Regions from separate parts of the Paenibacillus stellifer genome, predicted to be linked through region 1. Evidence: riboswitches for the same ligand, from Rfam matches in the RefSeq annotation. Region 1 holds a riboswitch; each other region holds the start of a gene.
The links. A riboswitch is a leader RNA that binds a small molecule or an ion and turns the genes downstream of it on or off. The one in region 1 is predicted to bind cyclic di-GMP.

Region 1 (8,085 bases):
GGCAACCTGAACGAGATGCTCCTTCAAATAATTGATCCGGTAGCCGTCCTCCACCGTCTTCTCGCCATTCTCCAGGGTCACCAGCTGATCGGCGGCGCCGAGGCCATTTTCCACAATGAACAGCGGCTTCTGATAACGGTCCCAGAACGCATTCAGAATGTACCGGAGTCCCTGAGGATCGATCTGCCAGCCCCAATCGCTCGATTTCAGGTACGGATTCGGCACGCCGCCCAGAAGATTGCCTTCTCCCTTGATCTGCTTCGCCGGGTCGGCCGTCTCACAAATGCTCATGTAATAGCTGAACGAGACGAAATCCACTGTATGCTTCAGAATCTCCTCGTCCCCCGGCTCAAAATGGATCTCGATACCGTTCTCGCGGAAGAACCGCTTCATGTATCCCGGATAATAACCGCGTGCGTGCACGTCTGCGAAGAACGTATTGTTATGGTCGCTCTTCATCGCTTGGATCACATCGTCCGGGTTCGGCGTTAGCGGATAGATCGGCATGCTCAGCACCATGCACCCGATCTTGAAGTCCGGATTGATTTCATGTCCAATTCTAACAGCCGCCGCGCTCGCCACAAGCTCATGGTGAATGGCCTGGTACAGGTCCTGCTTGCTCAGCTTCTCTTTGGGCGTACCGATGCCGCCGCTCATGAACGGAAACTCCAGAATGGAGTTGATCTCGTTGAAGGTCAGCCAGTATTTCACTTTATGCTTGTAACGGGTAAAAATCGTCTCCGCATACCGCTCGTAAAAGCCCACCAGCTTGCGGTTCACCCAGCCGTCATATTCCCGGGCCAGATGCAGCGGCGTTTCATAATGGGAAATCGTGACCAGCGGCTCGATGCCGTATTTATGGCATTCATCGAACAGATCGTCGTAGAACTGCAGCCCCTTCTCGTTCGGCTCCAGCTCGTCCCCTTTCGGAAAAATCCGCGACCAGGCGATGGACGTCCGGAACACCTTGAAGCCCATCTCCGCGAACAGCTTGATATCTTCCTTATACCGGTGATAAAAATCGATGCCGATCAGCTTCATATTGTCTTCGGTCGGCACATCCGTCGGCGGCGTCTTGACGCCATGAGGACTCACATCCTGGGTAGACCAGCCCTTGCCGTCCTCCTGATACGCCCCTTCCAGCTGATTCGCGGCTACCGCGCCGCCCCAGAGAAATCCTTCCGGAAACTGAAGTTTCATGTTTTTTCCCGCCTTTTTCGTTATGATAAGGATATACCGGCATCCTAAACCTTGGAACGCGTTACATGTCAAGCATTAGATCACGGCAAGGAGACAACCCATGTCCACACTCGATCAAATAGCCAAGCTGTCCGGCTTCTCCAAAGCGACGGTATCCCGGGTGCTCAACGGCTCACGGCATGTAAGTCCGGACACCCGCAAGAAAATACTGGCCATCATGAAGGAACAGGACTATGTACCCAACCGGAACGCCATTTCCCTGTCCAAAGGCCGGACCCAGCAGATCGGCATGATTACGATGAATCTGAACGAGCTGATTCTGCATTTCATGAACGGCTTCGTGGAGAGCGCCGGACGGCACGGGTTCCAGACGATCATTTATACAACCGGAGGAGACAGCCAGAAGGAGCTTCAAGCCCTTGAGGATCTCAAGCGAAAAAGAGTAGACGGCCTGCTCATCCTGACCTCCGTCAGCTCCCCGGGCCTTATTGCCTCTTACCGCAAATACGGGCCTATCGTGTCCTGGCAGCGCATGGACCATCCAGATATCCCGTCGGTCGCCATGAACCAGTTCGAGGGCTATGCCCTCGCCCTTGAACATTTGCTCACGCGAGGATACACCCGCATCGCCAATGCGTTCGGCCGTCCCAGCAGCATCAATACGCAGAGCCGGCGGGAGGCGTACGAGCAGGCAATGGCTGCATACAGCCTCCCTGTAGATGAGCAATGGTACTATTCTTCCATCTACAGCATCGCGGACGGCGAGCGCGTGCTGCGCTCCCTGATGGAGCAGCAGAACCGTCCCGAGGCGATTCTATGCGCGAACGATCTAGTTGCCGCAGGTATAGTAAGCGAAGCTCGCAGACAGGGACTGGGCGTGCCGGAGAATCTGGCGATCGTCGGCTTTGACGATACGGAGCTGGCGAAGACGATGGGCATCACGACCGTGCGGAACCCGGTTGCCGGCCAGGCGGAGAACGCCTTCAGGCTGCTGGCTCCTGCGCTGCTGGGAAAGGCGCTGGCGCTTCAGCCCCTGGCATTCAGCCTTGCCATCCGGGAGACGACCTAGTCTAACGGCCTGCCTTTGGAACGGTTCTTCTAGTTATATAGAACCGTTCTTTGTTTTTCGCTAAAAAATGACAATTTTCGTTCCGATAGTAAATCATGAACCGCTGCAAGACTTTGGCTGTACCGGCTTTCATCCTAGTAGAGGCATACGTACCAATCGCACTTCCCCCTCCTTCGCCCTCAGCCGCAGCGTTAACATAGATGCTGCCCGCCGCTGTTGTCCCATCCTGATACAAGTTGCATGTACCGTCCCACCCATTTGTGACAAAGGCAAACTTGCCGAAAGGCAAGGACGCAAAGCCATAGGGCCTTCTTCGTCTCACACGAGCCGAAGGTGGCAGCCGCGCTGCCGGAAAAAAGAAATGCGAGAAGCTGCGCCCGCCTCAGGGCGCGGTTCCCGGACATTTCGGGGGAAGAGCTTTTTTGAACGAATCCGCTATTTGAATATTGCCACCGTTTGTGAAAGTCATTCCTCCTCCGCCCGTACCGGGCGCCGCGACGCTTACCCGAGCGAAGCGGCGGCGTACAAGGGTATCCAGAACCGGAGGAGAATTAGCATGAGAAATCCGCATCCGCATCAAGATCAGTCCGTCCCCGCTGCATCCGCAGCAACCGCCACGACCACAACCGCGCGTCGGCGCCGTCTCTTGACCAAGGGTATCGCCCTGCTGACGGCGCTTGCTCTTGTGTTGGGCGTCCCATCCCTCCCGCAGCACACCGTGTTCGCCGAGCGGCAGAGCGCCGTTTCCGCCACAAGCACCGGCAACGGCATCGGCTACATTGATAACGGGGAGACCGCAGTCACCGGAGCGACCGGAACAGACGGGGAACCCGCTGTTACCGGGGAGACCGCCGTTACCGGGAAGATTGGAGACAGCGCCGTTACCCAAAGCGTGTACGCCGCTTCGGCGGACAGCCTAGCCGTCCAGCCGGAGGGGCCGCTCTGGACCATCGGCGCCCATGACGGCAGCTCCGCTGAATTTTCCGATTATCGCGCCATGACCGGCAGCTACTCCGCCTATTTGCCTGACGGAAGCGCGCCTAACGACTGGAAGACCTTCCCCAAAGGCATGAAAGCCAGCGTGAACAAGACGCTCTCCATCAGCTACTCGCTGGAAGCCCTACCCGCTTACGGAGCGGAATTCGACGTTCATATTCTGAACGCCTATATTTCTGTGCCCCAAATGGCCGTCTACTCGAACGGCCGTCTCGCGGGCCTGCTGCAAATTGCCGGAACCTCGGGCAGCGGAGCCGCCTATCCCTTCCGCGAGCTGTACCGGCTCTATATCCCTAAAGAGCTGCTGAAGGCCGGCGTCAATGAGCTGAAGCTCGAGGTATACGCCGGCTCCTACGCGACCACGGCAGGCGACGCCAATCTGTGGTACGAGTGGGATGAGCTGTCCTTGACCGCACTCGCCGCCCCGGCGGACGAGCCAATCCACGGGCGCTACATCCATCTGGGGACTGCCATCGCGAACGGCTTCGTTATCGATGACAATGTGACCCGGCTGCTGCCGGACCTGACCCGCTGGCTCGGCATCGCCTACAGCGGCAACATGCTGCGCACCGGCTTCTGGTCGGACACCAAGAGCACCTGGCAGAACGGCATCGTCTCCTACTTGCAGACGATGAAAGATCTGAACCTGCAGCCGATGGTCGGTATTTTCGGCTCCGATTTCATGAACAGTCCGGACATGCTCGCCGGTCATATGACAGACAGCATGAAGACCTATTACCGCCAGTTCATGGCCTCGTACGGCTCATACTTCTCCTATCTCGAAATGGACAACGAACCGGGTGTATTCAGCCACAATCAGGCTTCGATTGTGGAGCTGGCCCAGTTCCTGCAATCCGAGAAGGCGAGCACGCCCTGGCTGAAGATCGTCGCCCCGGGCTGGGCCTACTGGCCGACCAAAGGCACGCCCTACGGATGGGAACGCGATCCCGCGCAGCGGAAGCCGATCGAGGCGCTGTCCGATCTGACGAATGGACACAGCTATTCGCTGTCCGGCCTGGCCCAGGCCCGGGGCGGTGCGCTGAATGAGAATCTGCTCAGCTATGACGGAGGCACCGATGACGGCCTGCCCAAGGAAATGGTTATGACCGAGAGCGGAGCGAATGATCTGCACACCGACCAGAGCAAATTCGGGGCATCGGCCTATAAATACGCAGCCGTCTTCGACCGGGAGATGCGCGCGGACATCGGCTACGCCGACCATATCATGCAGCATACCGCCTTCGACTCATCTTATCCGAACTATGCACTGCTTCTTCGTCCGGCGAACTGGAGCACGCATAAAGCCGCCGACACAATGGCCTGGGCGGCCAATTCCGCCGAAGGCGGCGAGACCCGGCTGCGCACGTTCCGCCGCCTGGCCGCGGCCTATGCCACGCACGGCTCGCCGCTGCCGTACTCGTTCCTTGGCGGCGACGATTCCGCCGGCCGCAAGATCTATGTCCGCGCCGTCGACACGGCCGGACTCGGAACGTCGGCCGTAGGAGCCTCGGCCGACAAGCAGATCGTCAGCGTCGTGAGCTTCGGGCCTGCCGGTACGCCGGCGCGGCATGTGAGCGTGCGCGTGACGCTGCCGGAGAGCGGCACGTACCGGGCTCTGCAGTACCGGGACGGCCAGACGCTTGACGCGGCTTACTCTGTCAGCGACCTGGCCGCGTCCCCTTATCTCGATCTCGACCTGACCGTGGCGGCCGGTGAAGCCGTTCAGCTGTACCTGACTAAGGAGGAGACGCAGGCTCCGCAGAAGCCGGTTCTCGTGAAGGCCGAGATGGCGACCTGGAACACCGCAGTCATCGGCTGGAACGAATCGTCGGACAACGCGGAGACGACCTCGTACCGGGTATATCGGGACGGTGAAGAAATCGCCGTACTGCCTTCTTCGCTGACCAGCTACACCGATACGACGATCAGCTATGACCGGACTTATTCGTATACCGTCAAGGCAGGCGACGATTCCGGCAATCTCTCGCCAGCGAGCGATCCGCTGCAGCTCACCGTGCCGGACATGCCGGTTACGCCGGGCGGACCGCTCTATGAGACAGAGAAAGCTCAGCTTGGCGGCATCGCCAAAACGACGCCGGACTCCTACGCCTCAGGTGGCGCCTATGTCCGGGACATGCATGCCAGCGGCTCCAGCGTCAGCGTCATCAACATTATGCCGGGCGCCGGGAGCTACACCCTGCGCGTCGGCTACGCCACCTCGGCGGATGCCACGCTGAATCTGTATGTGAACGGCCAAATGATCCGGAAGCTGACGTTCGTCTCGACCGGCAAAGCCTCAGGAGCTGGCGCCTACAAGAGCATCTCGACCGACATTGCGCTTGCAGACGGCCCGAACACCGTCATACTGCGGCATGACGGCGGCAATACCGGCGGCGTCAATCTCGACTTTATGGAGATCACACCTACACAGACCTCACAGACAGACCCGGGCTGGAACGATTATGCCTTCAACGACATCGGAATCTACTACTCGCCCGGCATCACTACCAATGACAACGGCAGCTGGAACGAGACCGAATCGCCATCCGAGACCGCTACCTTCACCTTCACGGGAACGGGCGTCCGCTGGCTGGCCAATGTCCAGAGCAACATGGGCTTGGCGAGCGTGTACATTGACGATATTCTTCAAGAGACGGTCGATCTTACCGCCGCCAATCTCGAAGGCTACAACAAGGTCGTATTTGAGAAAACGGGCCTGGCGGATGGCAGCCACACCCTCAAAATCGTCACCCTGAACGGCAAAATCACCTTCAATAAATACAGCATCAACGGCCCGGAGCAGAGTCTGCAACAGGCGGAATAGCACAGCGCCGCAATCCGCTTCTTAACATTTGGGTTTATGAATGGCAGCAGCCCCAGAGCCGGTACTTACCGGAGCTGGGGCTGCGCTTGTAGCGATTGATATGCGGCTTTCATGCCGCGCTGCAGGAGGGTAAACGACTGGTGAGATTGCCGCAGCACATTCTGTTATTTGACAATGAGAGACCAGCCAAGAACCTTCTTGACCGGCCTCTTCATCAACGTGTAATTCCATACAATATGCATAATTTGAAACAATGGACGTCCTTAAATTGGAAAATTAACCTGAGCTTTCGTCCCTCGTCTCTTCCCCGTGCCACAGCTTCCGGAAGCTTTCGCTGCTGTCCAGCAGCTCCTCCGCCGTTCCCTGCGCTTCGATCTCTCCATCCGCCAGCACGATCACATGGTCCGCCCGGTTGAATGCCGCCTTGCGGTGGGAGACGACGAGGCAGGCCGTGTTGCCCCGGATGAGGGATAATCTCTCCCACAGCCGCCGCTCCGTCTCGACATCCAGCGCGCTGGACAGATCGTCGAACACGTACAGCTGCGCCTCGCGCACCAGCATCCGGGCGGCAGCCGTCCGCTGGGCCTGGCCGCCGGACAGCTTCACGCCGCGCGGTCCGACCATGGTATCGAGGCCGTTCTGCAGATGCGGAACGTCCTCCTCCATCACGGCGGCGTGAATCACCTGCGTGAGGCGCCCCGGCTGCTCGGGATTCCCGAGCAGGATGTTGTTCCGCAGCGTGTCGCTGTACAGCCGCGGAATCTGCGCGGTGTAGGCGCTCTGCGGCGGAACGAAGAAATCGGCGGGGCTGTCTACCCGCCGGCCGTTCCAGCGGATGTCGCCTGCATCCGCCGTGAGAAGACCGAGCAGCGTCCGCACGAGCGTCGTCTTGCCGCTGCCGATCATCCCGGTGATGACCGTGAAGGAGCCGCGGCGGAGGTCCAGGTCGATGTTCCGGATGCCCCGTCCGGTTTCGGGATAGCGGTATGTCAGTCCGCGGACGGACAGCTCCGTAAGCGGCGGGGCTTGCGCAGGGAGCGCCTCGGCCGGACTGGCGGCGGGATGCTCACCGCCGCCAGGTCCTCCCGCGACGGTTCTCTGCGGCGGGAACTCGTCGTCTCCATCCGGATCGCTTACATTTGCAGATCCGCGTTCGCCGCCCCCGGAATCGCCGACTACATAGGCGGTTTCGACCGGACCGCCTCCTCCTCTCTGGCCGCCTACATAGGCAGTCTCGACCGAACTGCCACCGTCTCTCTGGCCGCTTACATAGGCGGTCTCGACCGGACCGCCTCTTGCTGGCCGGCCCCCTCCGCCCTCGCTTTCGCGGCTGCGGGCTTTGCGCTTCCGTTCGATGCCGATTTCATTCGGCTCTGTCAGCAGCGTCGCCGGCGCGCCCTGAAGCATATTCTTGATCCGCTCGAAGCTGACGCCGAGCTGTTTATAGTAGGTCATGAAATTGCCTACATTGGAAATCAGCGTCGTTACGAAGGTCAAATAGTAGACGAACAGCGACAGATCGCCGACCGTGAAGCCGCCGCTGCGCATTTTGTACCCGGCCAGCACGAGAATAAGGCCGGTTCCCAGGTTGACGGAGTTCGTGAAAATCGACGACAGCGTCTCCGTCAGCAGCTTGTCCTTGACCATCGATTGGCGGCGCCGCTCGCTGAGGGAGACGAAGCGCTCCACGATCCGCTTCTCGGCGCCCGCCACCTGAATGGCCTGCACATTGGCGAACATCTCGCTGATCGCTCCCGTTACCTTGGCCGTCGATTCACGGCTGGCCGCCCGGTATTTCTGGATACGGGCGGTGGCGATTTGCGCGGCGGTAACAACCAGGATCAGCGGAACGAATACGAGCACGGTCAGCTGCAGATCGATCGAGACGAGAATCCAGCTCGCAGCGATGACGAAGCCGACGAGACCGAGTGTGTCAACAGACCAGCTGGTCGCTTCCTCCGCCTGCTCCACATCGTCCCGGAAATTGCTGATCGCC
Region 2 (8,085 bases), 1.5 Mb from region 1:
GATTCTTTCCCGCTTCTTCCCCGGCATCCTTACCGAAATAACGCGGAGCCAGAAAAGCGAGCGCGGCGATCAGCACCACGGCAATCAGCAGCATATCTGCGCGTTTCATAAAATTCTCCCTTATTTTTTAAATTAAATGATGACCAGACTTAATAATTATACTGGTCCGTTTCTGATCCTTCAATGAATGCATAGGCATTATAGCCGATTTCACGCTACTTTCACAAAATGTATTTATGATTAGAAAAAAAAGGATTACCCGGTTTGATCGGGATAACCCTTGGAGGCGTATTCATCGCGCGGGGCAAAAGAGGATAAGAAAAGCACCACGAACTCGGATGTGAACAGACTGTCCAGCAATATTGCATTTGTAAATCCTGTCTGTTTGTGCTATAGTATAATAATATTTGATTTTTCCATGCAAAAGGGATTATTCGTTAAAGGATAACCCAGGACTGTTGTACTAAGTATATCGGCGTTCTTTTTAGAATTGATTACATGTACTTATAGACCTTTATATACCTTAAAATTTTCAAAGAACTTGGCGCTCGGGGCTTCACCGGCCCTTTCACCGTAGCACCGCAGGTTCTTCTGGTAAGATGATATTGAAGCTGTAGATTTTCCGATTCACACTGGAGCGGTCATTGGAGCCGCAAGGATAGAAGAGAGGCAGGGCTTTTATCGTTTTGGATGCAGAACTGTTATCGCCATACGGCTGCTGGAAATGAAAGAGGAGTATAGAGACCGCCATTTCAGGCAGGCGGTAGGGAAAGATTAAATATACGCGGAAGCTGTTCTCAGTTGCATAAGAACGGAGATTTCCGCCACATATAAGCGCCCGGCATTCGCATAAGCGAAAGCCGGGCGCTGTCCATTTTTACGGAGAATTCTTCGTGTACCGGGCGACAAACTCCCCTACCTGGCTAATATATCCCGCCTTGTCCGTATCATAAGCCAGACCATGCCCGGCCCCGGGCACAACCATCCGTTCCTTGGGTCCGCCGCATGCTTCATACAGCTGGTCCAGCATGAAGTAAGGGACGAACGTATCCGCATCTCCATGAATGAACAGGATCGGCACTCCGGACCGGCGAACCTGCCTCAGTGCAGAGGCCTCCCGGAAGGAATAGCCGGCCTTGATGGCCGAGACCAGACTTGCGGCCTGAAGGAACGGAAAGGACGGCAACCGGTACATTCGCTTCAACTGATAGGATAACTCGGCGGCGACGGAAGTATAAGCGCAGTCGGAGACAATCGCCTTAACCTGCGGGGGCAGCTCTTCGCCTGAAGTCATCAGTACAGTCGCTCCGCCCATCGATACGCCGTGCAGCACGATCTGCGCATCACCCCCCGTCTCCTCAATGACGCGGCGGATCCATTTGACATAATCCAGACGCTCATGCCAGCCGAACCCGATGTAGCTCCCTTCCGATTGACCATGCCCCCGTGCGTCGGGCAACAGCACGTTGAAGCCAAGCCTGTCATGATAGAGCTTCGCATACGCCCCCATGTCCTTGGCTTTGCCCGAATAGCCATGTGCGATAATCGCGGTCCGTCCTCCGGCCCGTTCCGAAGGAATCCAGTAGCCGTGCAGCTTCAGGCCGTCATCCGAGGTCAGTTCCAGCTCCCGAATCTGCTGGGCGGCGATCCACTGCTGTCCTTCTCCCCAGGATGCACCCGCCGTAGGCGGTTCTTCCTTCATTTTCACCTTGGCCTTCGGCGTGCTTGCAATGAACATTTTGGGAGTCCTGAATATAGCGACTTTGTAAAAATAGAGACCGGCATACGTAACGCCGCCTGCGCAAACCGCAACGGCCAGCACCGCAATGATCATCCACAACAAATCCGCCACCTCGCCTTCTCCTGCAAATACGACAACAGATAACACCCAGTATATCAGATCGGAAGGTACGGACAAAAACAACACCCCTTGGAATGTCACCGGAAACCCAGGGGGTTCCAATGTCTCTTCCAAGGGGTGCATCTCAAATGAATGAATGCCCTTATAGGTACTGCAGATTATTCGAATTTGCGTCTTCCCTTTAATCTCAACAGCAAGCCAATCGCCAAGATTGCAGCGCCGCCTGCGTAGTAAGGCATGTGGCTCTCTTCCCCGGTCTTAGGCAGCTTGCCGACAGGCGCAGGAACTCCTTGAGGCACAGGGTCATCGCCGAGTTCCAGCTCTTCAGGCTTCGGCGTTACCAATGGGGCGGGAGACGCGGAAGGCGTCGCCGTTGGTGTCGCTATTGGTGTTGCAGTTGGTGTTGCCGAAGGCACGCCTAACGGAAGAGGATTATCATCAATGGTAACCTCATCACCCGAAGGTGTGGCAGAAGGCGACGGCGTCGGTGATAGCGTCGGTGACGGAGCCGCCGATGCTTCAGGCGAATTTACCGGTCCAATAGGAACGGGTTCATCGTTGATGACGGTTGTCGATTCGGAAGTCGGCGTTGGCGTCGGGCTCTCGATCGGCGTTACCTCTGGCGTCGGACTTGCGGTTTCGATCGGCGTATCCGGTGTCGGCGTTGGCGCCTCGCTTGGCGTCACTGGCGTCGGTGTTGGCGGCTCGCTCGGCGTCACTGGTGTCGGTGTTGGCGGCTCGCTTGGCGTCACTGGTGTCGGCGTTGGCGGCTCGCTTGGCGTCACTGGTGTCGGCGTTGGCGGCTCGCTCGGCGTCACTGGCGTCGGTGTTGCCGTCTCGCTCGGCGTCACTGGCGTCGGTGTTGGCGGCTCGCTCGGCGTCACTGGCGTCGGCGTTGCCGTCTCGCTCGGAGTCTCCGGTGTCGGCGTTGCCGTCTCACTCGGAGTCTCCGGCGTTGGCGTTGCCGTCTCGCTCGGCGTTACCTCTGGCGTCGGACTTGCGGTTTCGATCGGCGTATCCGGTGTCGGCGTTGGCGCCTCGCTTGGCGTCACTGGTGTTGGAGTTGCCGTCTCGCTCGGTATCTCCGGCGTCGGCGTTGCCGTCTCGCTCGGAGTCTCCGACGGTGTTGGCGTCGGGCTCGCTGTCTCCGACGGTGTTGGCGTCGGACTCGGGCTTGGACTTACGCTTGGGCTTGGGCTCGGGCTTGGGCTTGGGCTCGGCTCAGGCGTCTCATCACTTCCCGTGAACGGATGATGATTGAACTGCCCGCCCCCTACAACCGAAGCCGCGATGAGCGTGCCGTTGAATTGGCCATTGTCGAAATTGACGGCCGCTCCCGGGGCCAGTACACTGCCTTCCACTGCGATCCCTCTAATGACAAGCTCGGAAGCCTGGCTGTAATTGAGCAGAACATGCTCGCGTGAAATACCCTGCAACGAGAAACCAAAATACTGAAGCTGATTCGAGGCGCCGTCAACATTAACGATTACTGTCGATTCGGCTGGAGCATCGATCACCAGCGTATTGGCCTGGGACAGATCGCTGCCTGAGACGGAGAAGATGTTCATCCGCTTATCTTTTCCTGTGAGTGTCAACCGTCCCCACTGGTACTCGGTCACTCCATTTGCTTCCAACGCCGCCAATCGCTGCGATGTCTCTGTCAAATAACGAAATTCCGACGGGAAGTCGATAGGCGTGCCCTGGCTCTTCGTTCCGGTGACATTCACTTCCGCCCCGATTTGGCCCGTTCCTCCATATACCACGTTTCCAAGAATCTCGCCGCCATTGAACGTCAAGTTTCCGCCAGCCACAAGAACGGCGGGCTTTTCGCGCTCGCTGCTGCTAAGCTTAAACCCGACAGAATAACCGTTTAGCGTAACATTTCCTCCGGCAGCTAATCTTCCTTCCGTATCCGTGAAAGACTGCGTAAAATTGCCTAGTATGAAAGCATTATAATATCCCGCTGTCCCTAAGAACCCGGCCGCTGCTCCGTCAGCCTTGCCAGCAACCCCAATAGTGCACCATACCAAGATCATCCCGGTCAGCATCAAGGATACCCATGATTTCAAATTCTTCATCAATTGCCCTCACCTCTAAAATTGTCGATTAAGGTCAATGGCTGCAGCGGCTTATAATAACAGCAAAAAGGCCGCCTTGATAGCCTTGACTGGCTTTCATGGCGGCCGGACGATCATGGCGTTGTGTACACGCGGTAGACTCCTGGGCTTTGCGTCGCAGCCTTTCGACTGTTTTGCGTTTATACATGAACAAATGAAATTATCTATGACTTTTGTCTCTCATATTATGGAATTCTAGCACCCTATATATGATTCGTCAATCCTATTTCTTGGTACTAATCCGGTCCTTTTACTCATACATATAAGATGTGAATAGGTAGTTTTTGCGCATATTAAAGGGACCGCCTTCAGAAAGACGGTCCCTTCTCTCTATAAATCGATCTATATACCCATTAAACAAGAACGGTCACAGCACGCGCAGCCAGCCAATCAGAGACATCCACAGCGGAACACTGAACACAACGCCAAACATCAAGCCGCGGAGGAAACTGCTTTCCATTCTCATGATAATTCCTCTTTCCTTAACTAATATTTTTAATTTTAATTACCTGAATTTAATATAGCTCATGTGCGATTATAAGGTTGTGAATTATATCACAATTCGCAGACATGTTTAGAAATTCCATTGATTATTTTTGTGAGTTGGAGGTAAAATACGAATATATGTTCCCATTATTCCGAGGTGATGTCCGCATGTACAGATCTCAGCGCGAAGACCATATGCTCGTCAAGTCCTGCGTGATGCTGCCGCTGATTCTGTCGGCCTTCGAAAGGGATGCCCAACTGATCGCAACCCACCTCCGGACGCCCGCTCCCTATCTGGACATGCTGCAGGCCGCCGCCCGCCTCGCAACCTGCGATCTGCGGGATGTACGGAGCGAAATGAGACGGCGCGGGGTCAAAATCTACGAGCAGCGGCGGAGACCGGACGGCATTGAAGCCAAATATGTCTGCCACGGCTTTCATGAAACCATGCTGCTGCTTAACGACATCATTGCTGCGCAGGCCGCCATACATATGCGCAAATATCTGGGCCTCGACATCTCGGCCTACCAGAGCTATGAAGATCAGTATCAGCTTGGCGTTCGGCATTCCCATTAAAAAAAGCGGCTCTGCCGTGGGAGTCGGCAGAGCCTTGAACTATATATACACAAAACACTGGGGGGTGTTTGGTATCTCTAATATACCCCCCGAACCTGAAAAAAACCTGATCGCAACCTGAAAAAATCATTAAATTTTAGCCGGAAGCTTCTGTTTCTTGAATAATGGCCGCTCAAATCTAAAGAAATAACGAAAGTTATTCCGAGGGACCGGACTTTCCCTCAAAAAAAGTGCCCCGCCGTTATCCGGCAGGGCCAATATATATGTCGTAAGGGGGTATGTCCTTACTATAAGGGGTCAAGCTTAAATTTGCATGAAGAGCAGATAAAAGATTGATGAAATCCCTCTGCCCGTGGACGGGCAGACCTGGAGGGAAACTGATGTCTTTACATTGTTTCCCTTACCAGCACAGCACATCCATGTATCAATATTTTGTCCGTTAGAGGAATTCAGGATGGGAAGGCGAACTCTACGGAGAGCGGCATTTTCAGGATTACAGCACAAATTTTGAATTTCTTTGTATTCACTTACACTGAATTGCAATCGTTTGCACTCAATGTCTGGCGGATCATGTTCCCTGAGCCTGTGCCTTCCAGCCTCCGGTTAGCGGGACAGTACGCTAGCGGAGATGCAAGAATATCACGTAAGAATGAAGGAGAAGTGACTATGCCAACCCAAAAGGCGATCATCAAGTTCGGTTTGATTCTGGCCTGTCTGCTAATACTGATGCCTGGCTGCAGCCTCCGTCCGAATGCCAACAAGGAGCAGGAGCCGCAGGCAAGCTCGCAGGCGCAAGCCGATTTGGACCCAAACCGCTATTTGTATCCCGCATTTACACAGGTGGAAAAGCATGAAAATATCGTATACGCGAATAAACCTAATGCGAAAGGAAGCATGGAAAAGCTCCTGCTGGATCTATATGAACCTGCCCAGGATTCATTGAAAGCCAGACCGGTGCTGCTTATGGCGCATGGGGGCAGCTTCAGCTACGGCAGCAAGAGCGATATGGCCAAGTTCGCCGATGTGTTCGCCAAGATGGGCTACGTGGTGATTTCTGCCGATTACCGGCTGCGCGACAATGCCAACGAGGATTGGACCGGAGCGGTCAACGATGCCATTGACGATATGGGCAGTCTCTATGATTGGATTGAACAGAATGGCGCGGAATACGGCATAGACCCGGGGAAAATCGCGGTCAGCGGCGAGTCAGCCGGTGGGGAACTGACGCTGACTTTCATGAACGCGGGGGACCGGATTTGGAAGAGTCGTGACAAGAGCCATATTTTCGCTGTAATAAATCTGTATGGCCCCATGTCCTCTCCCCATGAAATTGATCCGCAAGACCCGCCTGTTCTGTTCATCCATGGAACCGAGGATCGGACCGCCGACTATGGAGAGACTCTGAAGATGGTCAAACAGCATCAGGCAAAGGGTGTATACACGGAGCTGTACACGATGGAAGGCGAGGGCCACGGAACGGACAAATACTGGACCGACGTTCTGTTTGAGATGACGCAATTTTTACATAAAACGCTGCTGAAGCACTGGAGCCCCGACCTCACGATCAAAGAAGGTCCGGTATTAGTCAGCTCCCGGGGCGACCGCTTCCGCATCACGCTGGAACAGAAGGCGGAGAAGTCCGGGGAAATCCGGGTCAAGGCGCCCGATTCCTGGGAGGTGCAGGAGAAGGATGATAAGGATGGGGCCGTGCAATATGAAATATCCGTACCGTCAGAGACATCCCGGGATTATTATCCCGTCAGCTTCCAGCTATCCGATAAGAAGGGGAAAGTGGCCGCCGACACCAGTCTCTATGTGAATCTGAAGAATCCGCTGGAGCTGACCTTAAAGCCGGGAATTTCAACTGACGGGCAGAACAAGCTGGTCAACATTCTATAGCGCCCGGTTGTTTATTGTGTTAATAGCTTCAGCAAGTATGATTTCAAATCGACCATTCGCAAATATTCGGGTTTGCGATTGGTTCCAGTGATAATCAAGGGAACAAGCGATTCAGTTTGCCGAATGGACCCATGCCCCCCACCGCCCTTGTGCGTCGGCGAGCTACTGTCCGCCAATTCGTAGCCCGGTTTAGCTGTAACGACCATGAAATCCCCTTGATGCGAGTGGAGAGCGCTTGCCAGCCTCTGCAATGCATCTGGATATGCGCCATACTCCAAACGTCCGTCGTCAGCATTGACTTTAAGATCGAGGACCCCGGAATCCTGCTCGATAGTCCACGACTGTTTGTAGCAGTCAATCATATTTCCTTTTTCTTTATATTTAAACCGCTTGGCGGTTCCACCCTGAATGACATGGATCCAATTTTTTTCTTGCCATGCGATAAAATCGATTCGCTCATCCCTGCTCAACGTATCGGCTAGATTTTGTAGCGAACGATTTGGTTTTAGCTTGTACACATAACCCATCGTTTCGTTAACAGCCAGAACGATTTCTGTCTGATCTGTCGCAGTTTCACCAGGACGTAAAATGTTGACCCCTTCAAACATGACGGGCAAATCGATCACTGGATTTTGATCGGCGGGCAGCAGCTGTGTCATACCACTGTCTCCCAAAATTACGAATATGACCTCTTTTAGAGCTTGTTCAGGGGAACCGAAGGATTGCAGTAGATTATTAACTTGCCCGTCCAATTTTTTGACTCCGTCCAGATTCGAGGGACCCTTTTGATGAAGCTTACGATCCAGATCCGGCAAATAAACAAACAAAAAATCAGGCAATTTGTTAGCTTGAATCAAATACTTAGCCGATTTGACAGAGAAATCGTTGTTCATCCCCATCCGATTCGTTAATCCTTGAGCCAAATTCACTTTCCCGTCAAGAGGGTTGGATAATGCGCCAAAAGCCAAGAAATCCGGACCTTTCACCTGAATATCCCGTTTCAAAGTGGTAGGAACTTGTATCCATTCTGGAATCGACAGTACATGGTCGTTCTTTCCTCGATAAACCAATCCGTTAATCGAACCTGATTTCAGGCCAATGTGAGCCAAATCTTCATAAATCGTTGGAATCTTTCGATTTAGATGG
Region 3 (8,085 bases), 2.0 Mb from region 1:
GAGACCGGAACCCCTTTATTGTCTCTTGCAATGGTCACTGTGTTGCCCAAGGCATCCGTGCTGCTGGCCAGATTGCCGGCGGCGTCGTATTCATAGGAGCTGCGATTGCCCCGTTCATCCACCTCAAGGGCCGGACGGTTCAGCGTATTATAGCGGGCAAGCGTGGAGTACCCGTTCCCATCGGTGCTCTGGATCACATTGCCCCGCTCGTCATACGCCTGCTTGCTCTTGTTGCCGTTGCCGTCTGTAACGCCGATGAGGCGGTCGCTGTTGTCATAGCTGTATTTGACGGTTGAGCCGTTGGCAGCCAGGCGCTGCGCGACCTGGAAGTTATTGTTCCACACATAGGTGGTGCTCTGATTGAGCGCGTTCGTCCATACCGTCTTGTTCGATGTGGTTGTTATGGAAGAAGCCAGCCCTGCGGCGCGGGCCAATCCGGCGTTCCCGGAAACCGTGCCGTTCTCTGAATAGATGAGAATGGTCTTGCCGGACCCGACGCCTGTATGAACGACCGGCGTCTGATTCGGAGTCATATCTCCGCCAATGGCGAACAATCCGCCCGTCTGCACATTCAGGTTATTATTGACGCTGACATTATCCCGAACGAACAAGTCGCCTCCGGTAATGTTCAGATTGGCGGTCTGATTGTTGGAGACAATGCCGCCCACGACCATTTCCTGTGCGATGTTCATCTCAACCCGGGTGTTGATATTCAGGTCTCCCGCGAGCAGAACCCGCTTCGCATCAATGGTCAGACTTCCGCTGTTGTACGTCAGAGTGCCGCTCTGCAGCGTATCCCCGACGGTTACGGAAGAATCATTGTTCAGATGAATGGCTCCGCCGGACCACAGATTGCCGTAAGATCCTCCGACCTTCTGTACATCGAGCGCCAGTTTGGTGTTGGCGTTCAGTCCGTTCTTGAGGATGAGATTACCGTACACGCGCACCGTAATGTCGCGGTTGGTGTTCATTCCGTCAACAATCAGAACTGCCGGCTTGCTTGGTGAACCGAATGTAACACTGTCTTCAACATTCAGTTGGCCCGCTCTGACGACGACAGGCGATGACCCGCTGGATGATATCGCGTTCTGTATGGCGGCAATGTCGCCGCCGACCGATACTGCGGAAGCGGCGAAGAGATTTTGCTTCCCTTCAATCTCGGAGATGCTGCTTGAGAGATAATCGCCAATGACCGGCTGCAGACCCGCCACCTGCCGGTAAGCCGGCGCGTGAGCCAGATTGTGCATCGTGCCGGACAGAATCACTTCCTCCGAATCCGGCAGGTCCCGTCCCCGGTCCGGGTAAATCCCCGTCCCGACATCTTCGTCCTCTTCTCCCCGGACAACAGGGGCCACACGGCCCTCATAGCTGGAGGAGCTCTCCGCGCCGTAGAAGTCGGTTATTCCGGTTACGCGCTGCTTCGCATCATAGGTTACGCTCATGGTCGCCGTTCCCTTGGCATCCGTCACGCCAAGCAGATGATGGCTGTCATCATAAGCAAGTCCGGTCTCAGCGCCGTCGACATCCTTGATCGAAGTCATGTCTCCCGCCGAATCGTAATGAAAAGTCATGCTGCGGTCTGCGGAATCTCGGACAGATGTCAGCTTGCCTGCGCCGTCATAGCTCAAGCTCAGGGAAGCGCCGATCGTCTGGACAGCCTCCAGCTTGGTTCCCTGGTAAGCAAGCGAGATCTGGTTCCCGTTCAGATCCGTAATGGATTGCAGATAGCCCGCCGCGTTGAACTGGTATTTGTCTCCCTGCGGGTTCGTCAAGGTATAGGCTCCGGATGACGGAGCGGTTAATGTCCAGTCCGTGCCGCGCGGAGTCAGATAACGCCCGCCGGACAAGGGCACATATTCGAAGCGTGAGCCGTCCGGGCTCATAATCTCTACCTTCCCGTCATTGATCGGGGTCAGCTTCCATTCATAGCTATGATGCCAGCCAAGCCCATTCACGCCCGTATAGGGATCGCGGCTCAAATAGTTCAACCCGAACTGAAGCGGCATCAGCGCCTGCAAAGTGATCGAATCGGTGGAGTAGACAAAGTCGCCCCGCGCCGGATCAACCGGCGCCTGGCCGGATGGATTGACGATCCTCAGCCGGTCCTGAAGGGCCGCTTCCGTAAATTGCGGCAGGTCGGCGCTGGCAATACTCCCGCTTGTCTGCGGATTCGTCAGCAAGAGGGAGGTCAGGCCGCTGACCGTTCCCGAGGATGCTGCGGACTGATTCAATACGGCAAGCTCTTCGGCCTTCTCCTGTGCCAGGCTGGCCGAATCCAGCTTGTAATAATAGGCCGCGAGCGCCTCCCAGGTTACGGGAAAGGCAGGCAGCGGAATCCGAAGCAACGTGAGCGGCTCGGAGTATCCCGAGAATCGGCTGTCCTTCTTGATTCTCGCCGTAATCTGAGCTGTCTGTCCCGCCGTAATGCTGAGCTGCTTCGTCCACTGGCCTTCACTGTTGGCCGTGATGCCGGAATACAGGCTCTCTTCGCCTGTGGATGGATAATAGACTTCAACTTCCAACGTCTCTCCCGGCTTGGCGGTTCCTGAGACGATTGACTGTCCCGAAGCTGCAGGCTTGATCTGAAGCGCCTTGGGAGGAGTCAATTCATCGCTGCCGACAATTTCGAAGCTGGCGATTTGGCCGTAATAGACTCCGACACCGTTATAATCGACCGGGGAGATACATACGTTGTATCGTCCTTCCTCCAGCGGCACACCATTGATTTTGCCATCCCATTCATATTCATGAACGAGATAGTCGTCTCCCGATTTCGTCTGGTAGACCCCGCTTGTAATGAGCGGTCCGAGCAGCGGGGCCGATCCATCTCTCTGTGGAGTACAGAGATTGATCTTCACCTCATGCTCGGTCTGTCCGTCATCCGCTGCATTGAAGCTGAAAATAATCTTGGCCGTCTCCCCGGCCTCCGGATTAATCTCACTCGGTTCAATCCGCATATTGGTAGCGGCATAAGTCGGGGATACGAACAGGTTCGCTCCCGGAAAAACAGGAATATACGAAACGAGCAGCATAACCGCCAGCATAAGACAAATATTCGCTTTCAGGCCGCCGCGGCGCCGTCTCCTTGTCAACGCTCGAAGATTCATTTATAGTTCTCCTTCCATGAATGGATTACAGTAGTTTCAGTTGCGCCAGCAGCTTGTAGATCAGAACTGCGGCTTCGGCCCGCGTCGAGGATTGAGCGGGATGCAGCATCTGATTCGAACCTTGTACCAGCTTCAGTTCTACCGCTCCGGCTACCGATTCGCGCGCCCAGGAGCTAATGCTGCCGCTGTCCTTGAAGGCCGCGAGTTCGGTCTCAACCTTCTTCGCGTCCGAAGTGACCTTCGCTGATCCGTAAGAGGCTGTGATGGCCCGCATCAGCATGGTCATCATCTGCTCACGCGTCAGCGGATCATCACCCCGGAACAATCCGGCGTCACCGGTAACGATTCCTGCGGAGGCTGCCGCTTCCACCCAGCCATAGGACCAGTTCGCGGACGAGACATCGCGGAATGTCGGAGCATCCGGCCGGAGCAGCTTCAATTGAAGCGCCGCTGCCAGCAGCTTCGTGAACTGGGCGCGAGTGAGCGTGCCCTTAGGCGCATAGCTGACTCCGTTCATGCCGTTCACTATTCCTCTGGCCGCCAGTACCTCGACCTCCTGCCGCGCCCAATGGTTCGCCATATCCGGGAACTCGACATCGCGCAGCATGACCGCATACAATCCGGAAGCCGTAATCTTGGCCCGGACATAATCTTCTTCCGCCGCTGTTACACCGCCAATGTAAGTCCACACCCCTGCTGTGGAGTCATACTGATAAATCCCGAGCTTCTCCCGGCTCGATGTCCAAGGCTCTTCCTTCGGGTAACGGATCGCGAGCAGCGCCGGCAGCTGGAATGGAGCGCCCGCCTGTACCTGCCAGATCGAGCCGGCCTTCTGCAGCTTCCTGCCGTCCTGATCCACCGGCTTCTGCGACTCTAGCTCCGCTTGCGCCAGACTCACAGCCGTATTATCCGGGAAGGTTCCTGCCGAAATCTCCAGCCGTGCCCAGCCGTCCGCTGCGGTCAGCGTTCCGCCTGCGGCTCCGATCGTCTGGCTATCCTTGGCCCCGGTTACAACCGGCGCGCTTCCTCCGGCACTCGAACCGGTTCCCGAATTCGTACCGGTCCCCGTCCCCGAATTTGTACCGGTCCCCGTCCCCGGATCTGTACCAGTCCCTTCCAGCGCAATTGCTTCGATAGAGTTATCGCTTGTGCTGTAGAGCAGCTTGTTCCCGCTGATGCCGATCAGCTTCGACCCCGCAGGCAGCGCAGGAAGCGTCGTGACCTGATAGGTTGAGAGATTCACCTGCTTCAAGACGGAGGCGCCGCCGGATTCGTCCTGAAATACCGCCTCTCCATCTCCGATGGACATGAACGCATACTGCGCTCCGGCCGCCTTCATCTCGGTAAGATCGACTGGCTCGGCCGTCAGATCATTGATGGACAGAAGCACGAATTTGCTCTGCGATGACCCGTTCTTTTGCTTAAGAAGAACATGGCTGCCGTTAAAAACGAACCAGTCCACATAGTTGGCACCGCCCAGACTAATTAAAGGACGTGTAACTCCGCTGCTTAAATCGAGCAGGCTAAGCCCGCCGTCACGCGCATTTTTATACACGACCTTGCCGTCCGCCAGCTCTGGGAATCGGCCCTCGCCCAAATCCGCCTCGACTCCCGAAGCCAGATCGTGATACATCATGCTGCCGTAATTGCTGCGTTCATACCAGACAACGCCCACCCCGTCAGTCGTCGGGTTGCCGTACTGTCCGGGCTGCTTGTTGAGCTTGGTGCGGGTGCCCTTCTCCAGATCGAAACTGTAAATATCCCAGTTCAAAGAGCTGTCCTGCTCGTTCCCCTTGTCAGCCCACACGACAACCAGGCCTCCAACAGCCGGCGCGTCCTTGGCCGATGAATTGGTCGTAAGCGTCAGGCTCGCCCCGCTGTTGCGGTCCAGCGCATGCACCTGCTTCACTCCGGCGGAATCGGGCTCCATCCAGATGACCCGCTCTCCGGACACGCTGTAATCCGTCCTTCCCGGATCGGCTCCGGCGGCAACCGCTGTCCCCGTGATCGTTCCGCCCGCAGATACGCTGCCCAGCGCACATACTGCTGCCAGCAGCAGACGGCCGATCTGCGGGAATTTCATTCTCCTTCTGAAATGCATTCGTTTCTCCCCCCGCTGCTGTTTAATTGCACAAAAAAACAAGCCCTTGAGCGGCCCGGCTGTCCTAACATCCCGCAGGGGATGAAGTAGACCCGTGGCTTTGCGTCTCCGACTTTCGTACGGATTTGCCTTGGTTCGGTACTTGGTTATTGGTCCTTAATGCCTGTATTCAACTGTCGTATGTATAGGACTCTTATCCTTAATATCGGATTAATATCCTGTTTAATTAATAAATACTAGATATTCCCGGAACAGGGGTATCCTGTTGGATGCCAAAGGCAATTCAGAGATGCTTCTGTACAACTACCTATGCAAATGAATCCTATGGACGCGGTATCCGGCATCTGAAATGCTTGAAATGCCATGCAGGACAGCGTCTGATTTTGCGCATAAAAAAGAAATCCCCCACAAGGGGGGACTACACAGGCCGAGCGTTACAACCCATTATTCAGAAAATGCGTTCTTGTACCAGAGATCGGTAGCTGTGCAGAGACGCTATCCGGAACATGGGCCGTCAGATCATGCTTCATAAACCCCTGCTTCAAAAATCGCTTGATCACCACGCGTCCGATTGTATTTCTCACCACTTTGGGCTTCATTTGCGGATAACCGGTCATGGAATATTCGATAGTCTGCGCGCAATGCGCCAGAATTTCATACACCGGCCATTGCTTGGTCTGAATGACGTCATATTCGTACATGTTCAGCAGCTCTTTATTCACATCTTGCAATGAAGTAAATGCCACCTTGCTCATAAGTAGAATCCTCCTAACTGCCGCGGCGCGGCGTTATCGCATTATTTTTCTAACCCACTTCTGTACCTCTGTCAATAGAGTAGACACGCAGAATCGAGAAAATCACACAGCATTTCGGTACATACGTTCGTATTCATTGGGTGTAAAATACCCAATCGCTGAATGGATTCGTTTTCCATTGTAGAAGCAGGTAATGTATTCAAAAATGCGTTTCTTGGCTTGCTTGCGTGTTGTGAATTTTTCCAAGTACACGAGTTCTTTCTTCAGCACACTGTGGAACGATTCGATACAAGCATTATCGTAGCAGTTCCCTTTTCGGCTCATACTGCCGTTCATCTTGTAGGTGCGCAGTCGTTCCTGGTAGTCGTGGGAAGCATACTGGCTGCCACGGTCGGAGTGATGCAGGACCTCTCCGCATGGTTGTTGCTGGCTGTAGGCTCGATCCAGTGCCGTTAACACCAGTTCTTTGGTCATCCGCTCGTCCATGTGAAACCCAATGATTTTACGGCTGTACAAATCCATTATACTTGCCAGATAGAGCCAGCCTTCATTCGTTGGAATGTACGTAATGTCAGCCACCCAGGCCTCATTTGGAGCGGACGGCCTAAACTGACGGTTCAACACGTTCTCATGAACAGGCAAGTTGTGCTTCGAATTCGTCGTGGCCTTGTATTTCTTCACCGTACGGGAGCGCAATCCCAGTTCCTTCATGATTCGGGCGACTAATTTCTCCGACACGGGTACGCCTTGCTTATGAAGCATTTTAGCGATTTTGGGACTTCCATATAACCGGCGGGATTCCAGAAAGATACGGCGGATATGCCGCTCCAGCTTGCGCCGTCGTTTTTCACGCTTGCTGACTTTTCGTTTCGTCCATTTGTAATAGCCGCTTCGGGACACTTCAAAGGCTTCGCACATCTTCGAGACTCGGCACTTGAAGCGATGATCGTGGATGAAGGCATAGATCAGCGCCGGTCTTTGGCGAAGTAGTGCATCGCCTTTTTTAAGATGTCGTTCTCCTCCTCCAGATCACGGATACGCTTTTGGAGGTCTCTCATTGCCTTGTCGTCAGCTTTCAGTTGCCCACTGCCTGGAAAAGCCTGTGCACCGTCTTGTTTGTATTCCGCCATCCAGCGGTACAAGGTGTTGTCGCTGATCCCCAACTCGCGAGCGACCTGTGCCACCGGCTTACCCTCTTCTTGGATCATCTGAATCGTTTGCAGTTTAAATTCTTTATCGTATTTTTTCGTCATGTTAGCACCTCGAATTTGGTTATGTTCATTCTACCCGATTCTCGGTTCTCCATGTCTACTTTTTAGCCTAACAGCAAATAGTTTTGGCCCTTCCTCTTACTGGATGAAAGGATTTGTGTATCTGGAGCCTGGTGTCGCTGAGAAATTCAAGGACTCTTATGCTTGGCGCGATGTAACGCTAAATCCATCAATGCAATTAGATACAGATGAGGGAAAAGAGCATTCTTGGGCATTTAATGAAGAGTTCAATGAATATGTGAAGTCTTCTGATTACATTGGGAAGTTTTATTTCGATGTCAGAAATGAGCTGGTTTACTTTGAAGTCGAAAAATAATTCTGCCGCAATTCGCTTAAGTAGTGAAGCTGAGGATGAAGAAAATGGGGGAAGTCCGGGGTTGAAGCGAATAGCAATATTGCTTGGTGTGTTCACGCTATTTGTTGTACTTACTCCCATTCTATTAAATTTCATTCCTATTAAGTTTGCGGTTAAGCTCGAAAACGTACAGCAAAATGTAGAGACCGGCAAATACATCTGTGTAACAGAGTCTAAATATGTGGTTGATACAGGATGGATTGCTGAAGTAACTATTAATCCGCATATAGTGAAGGACCTTCCCGTCAGGGTATCTGGAGATAGCCCTAACAACTATTTGTCTGAGAAAGACTTCGACCTAAACAAATGGGATATCATCTATCCGATCAATAGAGCATCGATTAGACAATACATAACGCCTAAGAGCTATCTCAACATCTGAATCCCCGTCGTCAGCCCAATGCTTGCGGAAGCTCCTTGACTCGATACCAGTATGTATAAACTTCGGAGAACCCGACTTTGGAGTAGAGCCGCAGCGCCGGCGCATTGTTCAGAA

Region 2: linked by a shared signal. The riboswitch ahead of PSTEL_RS28880 (choice-of-anchor A family protein) and the one ahead of PSTEL_RS26490 (polysaccharide lyase family protein) in region 1 are both predicted to bind cyclic di-GMP.
Region 3: linked by a shared signal. The riboswitch ahead of PSTEL_RS05020 (S-layer homology domain-containing protein) and the one ahead of PSTEL_RS26490 (polysaccharide lyase family protein) in region 1 are both predicted to bind cyclic di-GMP.

Annotation. Positions count from the first base shown of each region.
Region 1 is NZ_CP009286.1:4,718,775-4,726,859, forward strand. It holds gene PSTEL_RS21765 (glycoside hydrolase family 1 protein) at 1-1,200, opposite strand, end outside; gene PSTEL_RS21770 (LacI family DNA-binding transcriptional regulator) at 1,301-2,269, shown strand; cyclic di-GMP riboswitch class I at 2,528-2,622, shown strand; gene PSTEL_RS26490 (polysaccharide lyase family protein) at 2,826-6,089, shown strand; gene PSTEL_RS21785 (ABC transporter ATP-binding protein) at 6,366-8,085, opposite strand, start outside.
Region 2 is NZ_CP009286.1:535,544-543,628, reverse strand. It holds gene PSTEL_RS02645 (NusG domain II-containing protein) at 1-109, opposite strand, end outside; gene PSTEL_RS02640 (alpha/beta hydrolase) at 878-1,834, opposite strand; gene PSTEL_RS28280 (LPXTG cell wall anchor domain-containing protein) at 2,020-2,277, opposite strand; gene PSTEL_RS28275 (hypothetical protein) at 2,303-3,115, shown strand; partial or broken gene PSTEL_RS28880 (choice-of-anchor A family protein) at 3,160-3,897, opposite strand; cyclic di-GMP riboswitch class I at 4,037-4,127, opposite strand; gene PSTEL_RS02625 (YhjD family protein) at 4,633-5,040, shown strand; gene PSTEL_RS25965 (alpha/beta hydrolase) at 5,707-6,939, shown strand; gene PSTEL_RS02615 (alkaline phosphatase family protein) at 6,951-8,085, opposite strand, start outside.
Region 3 is NZ_CP009286.1:1,084,508-1,092,592, forward strand. It holds gene PSTEL_RS05015 (DUF6531 domain-containing protein) at 1-3,107, opposite strand, end outside; gene PSTEL_RS05020 (S-layer homology domain-containing protein) at 3,133-5,208, opposite strand; cyclic di-GMP riboswitch class I at 5,255-5,348, opposite strand; gene PSTEL_RS05025 (DUF1569 domain-containing protein) at 5,643-5,963, opposite strand; one part of gene PSTEL_RS05030 (IS3 family transposase) at 6,066-6,961, opposite strand; one part of gene PSTEL_RS05030 (IS3 family transposase) at 6,961-7,216, opposite strand; gene PSTEL_RS05040 (hypothetical protein) at 7,215-7,550, shown strand; gene PSTEL_RS05045 (hypothetical protein) at 7,519-7,971, shown strand; gene PSTEL_RS05050 (GNAT family N-acetyltransferase) at 7,982-8,085, opposite strand, start outside.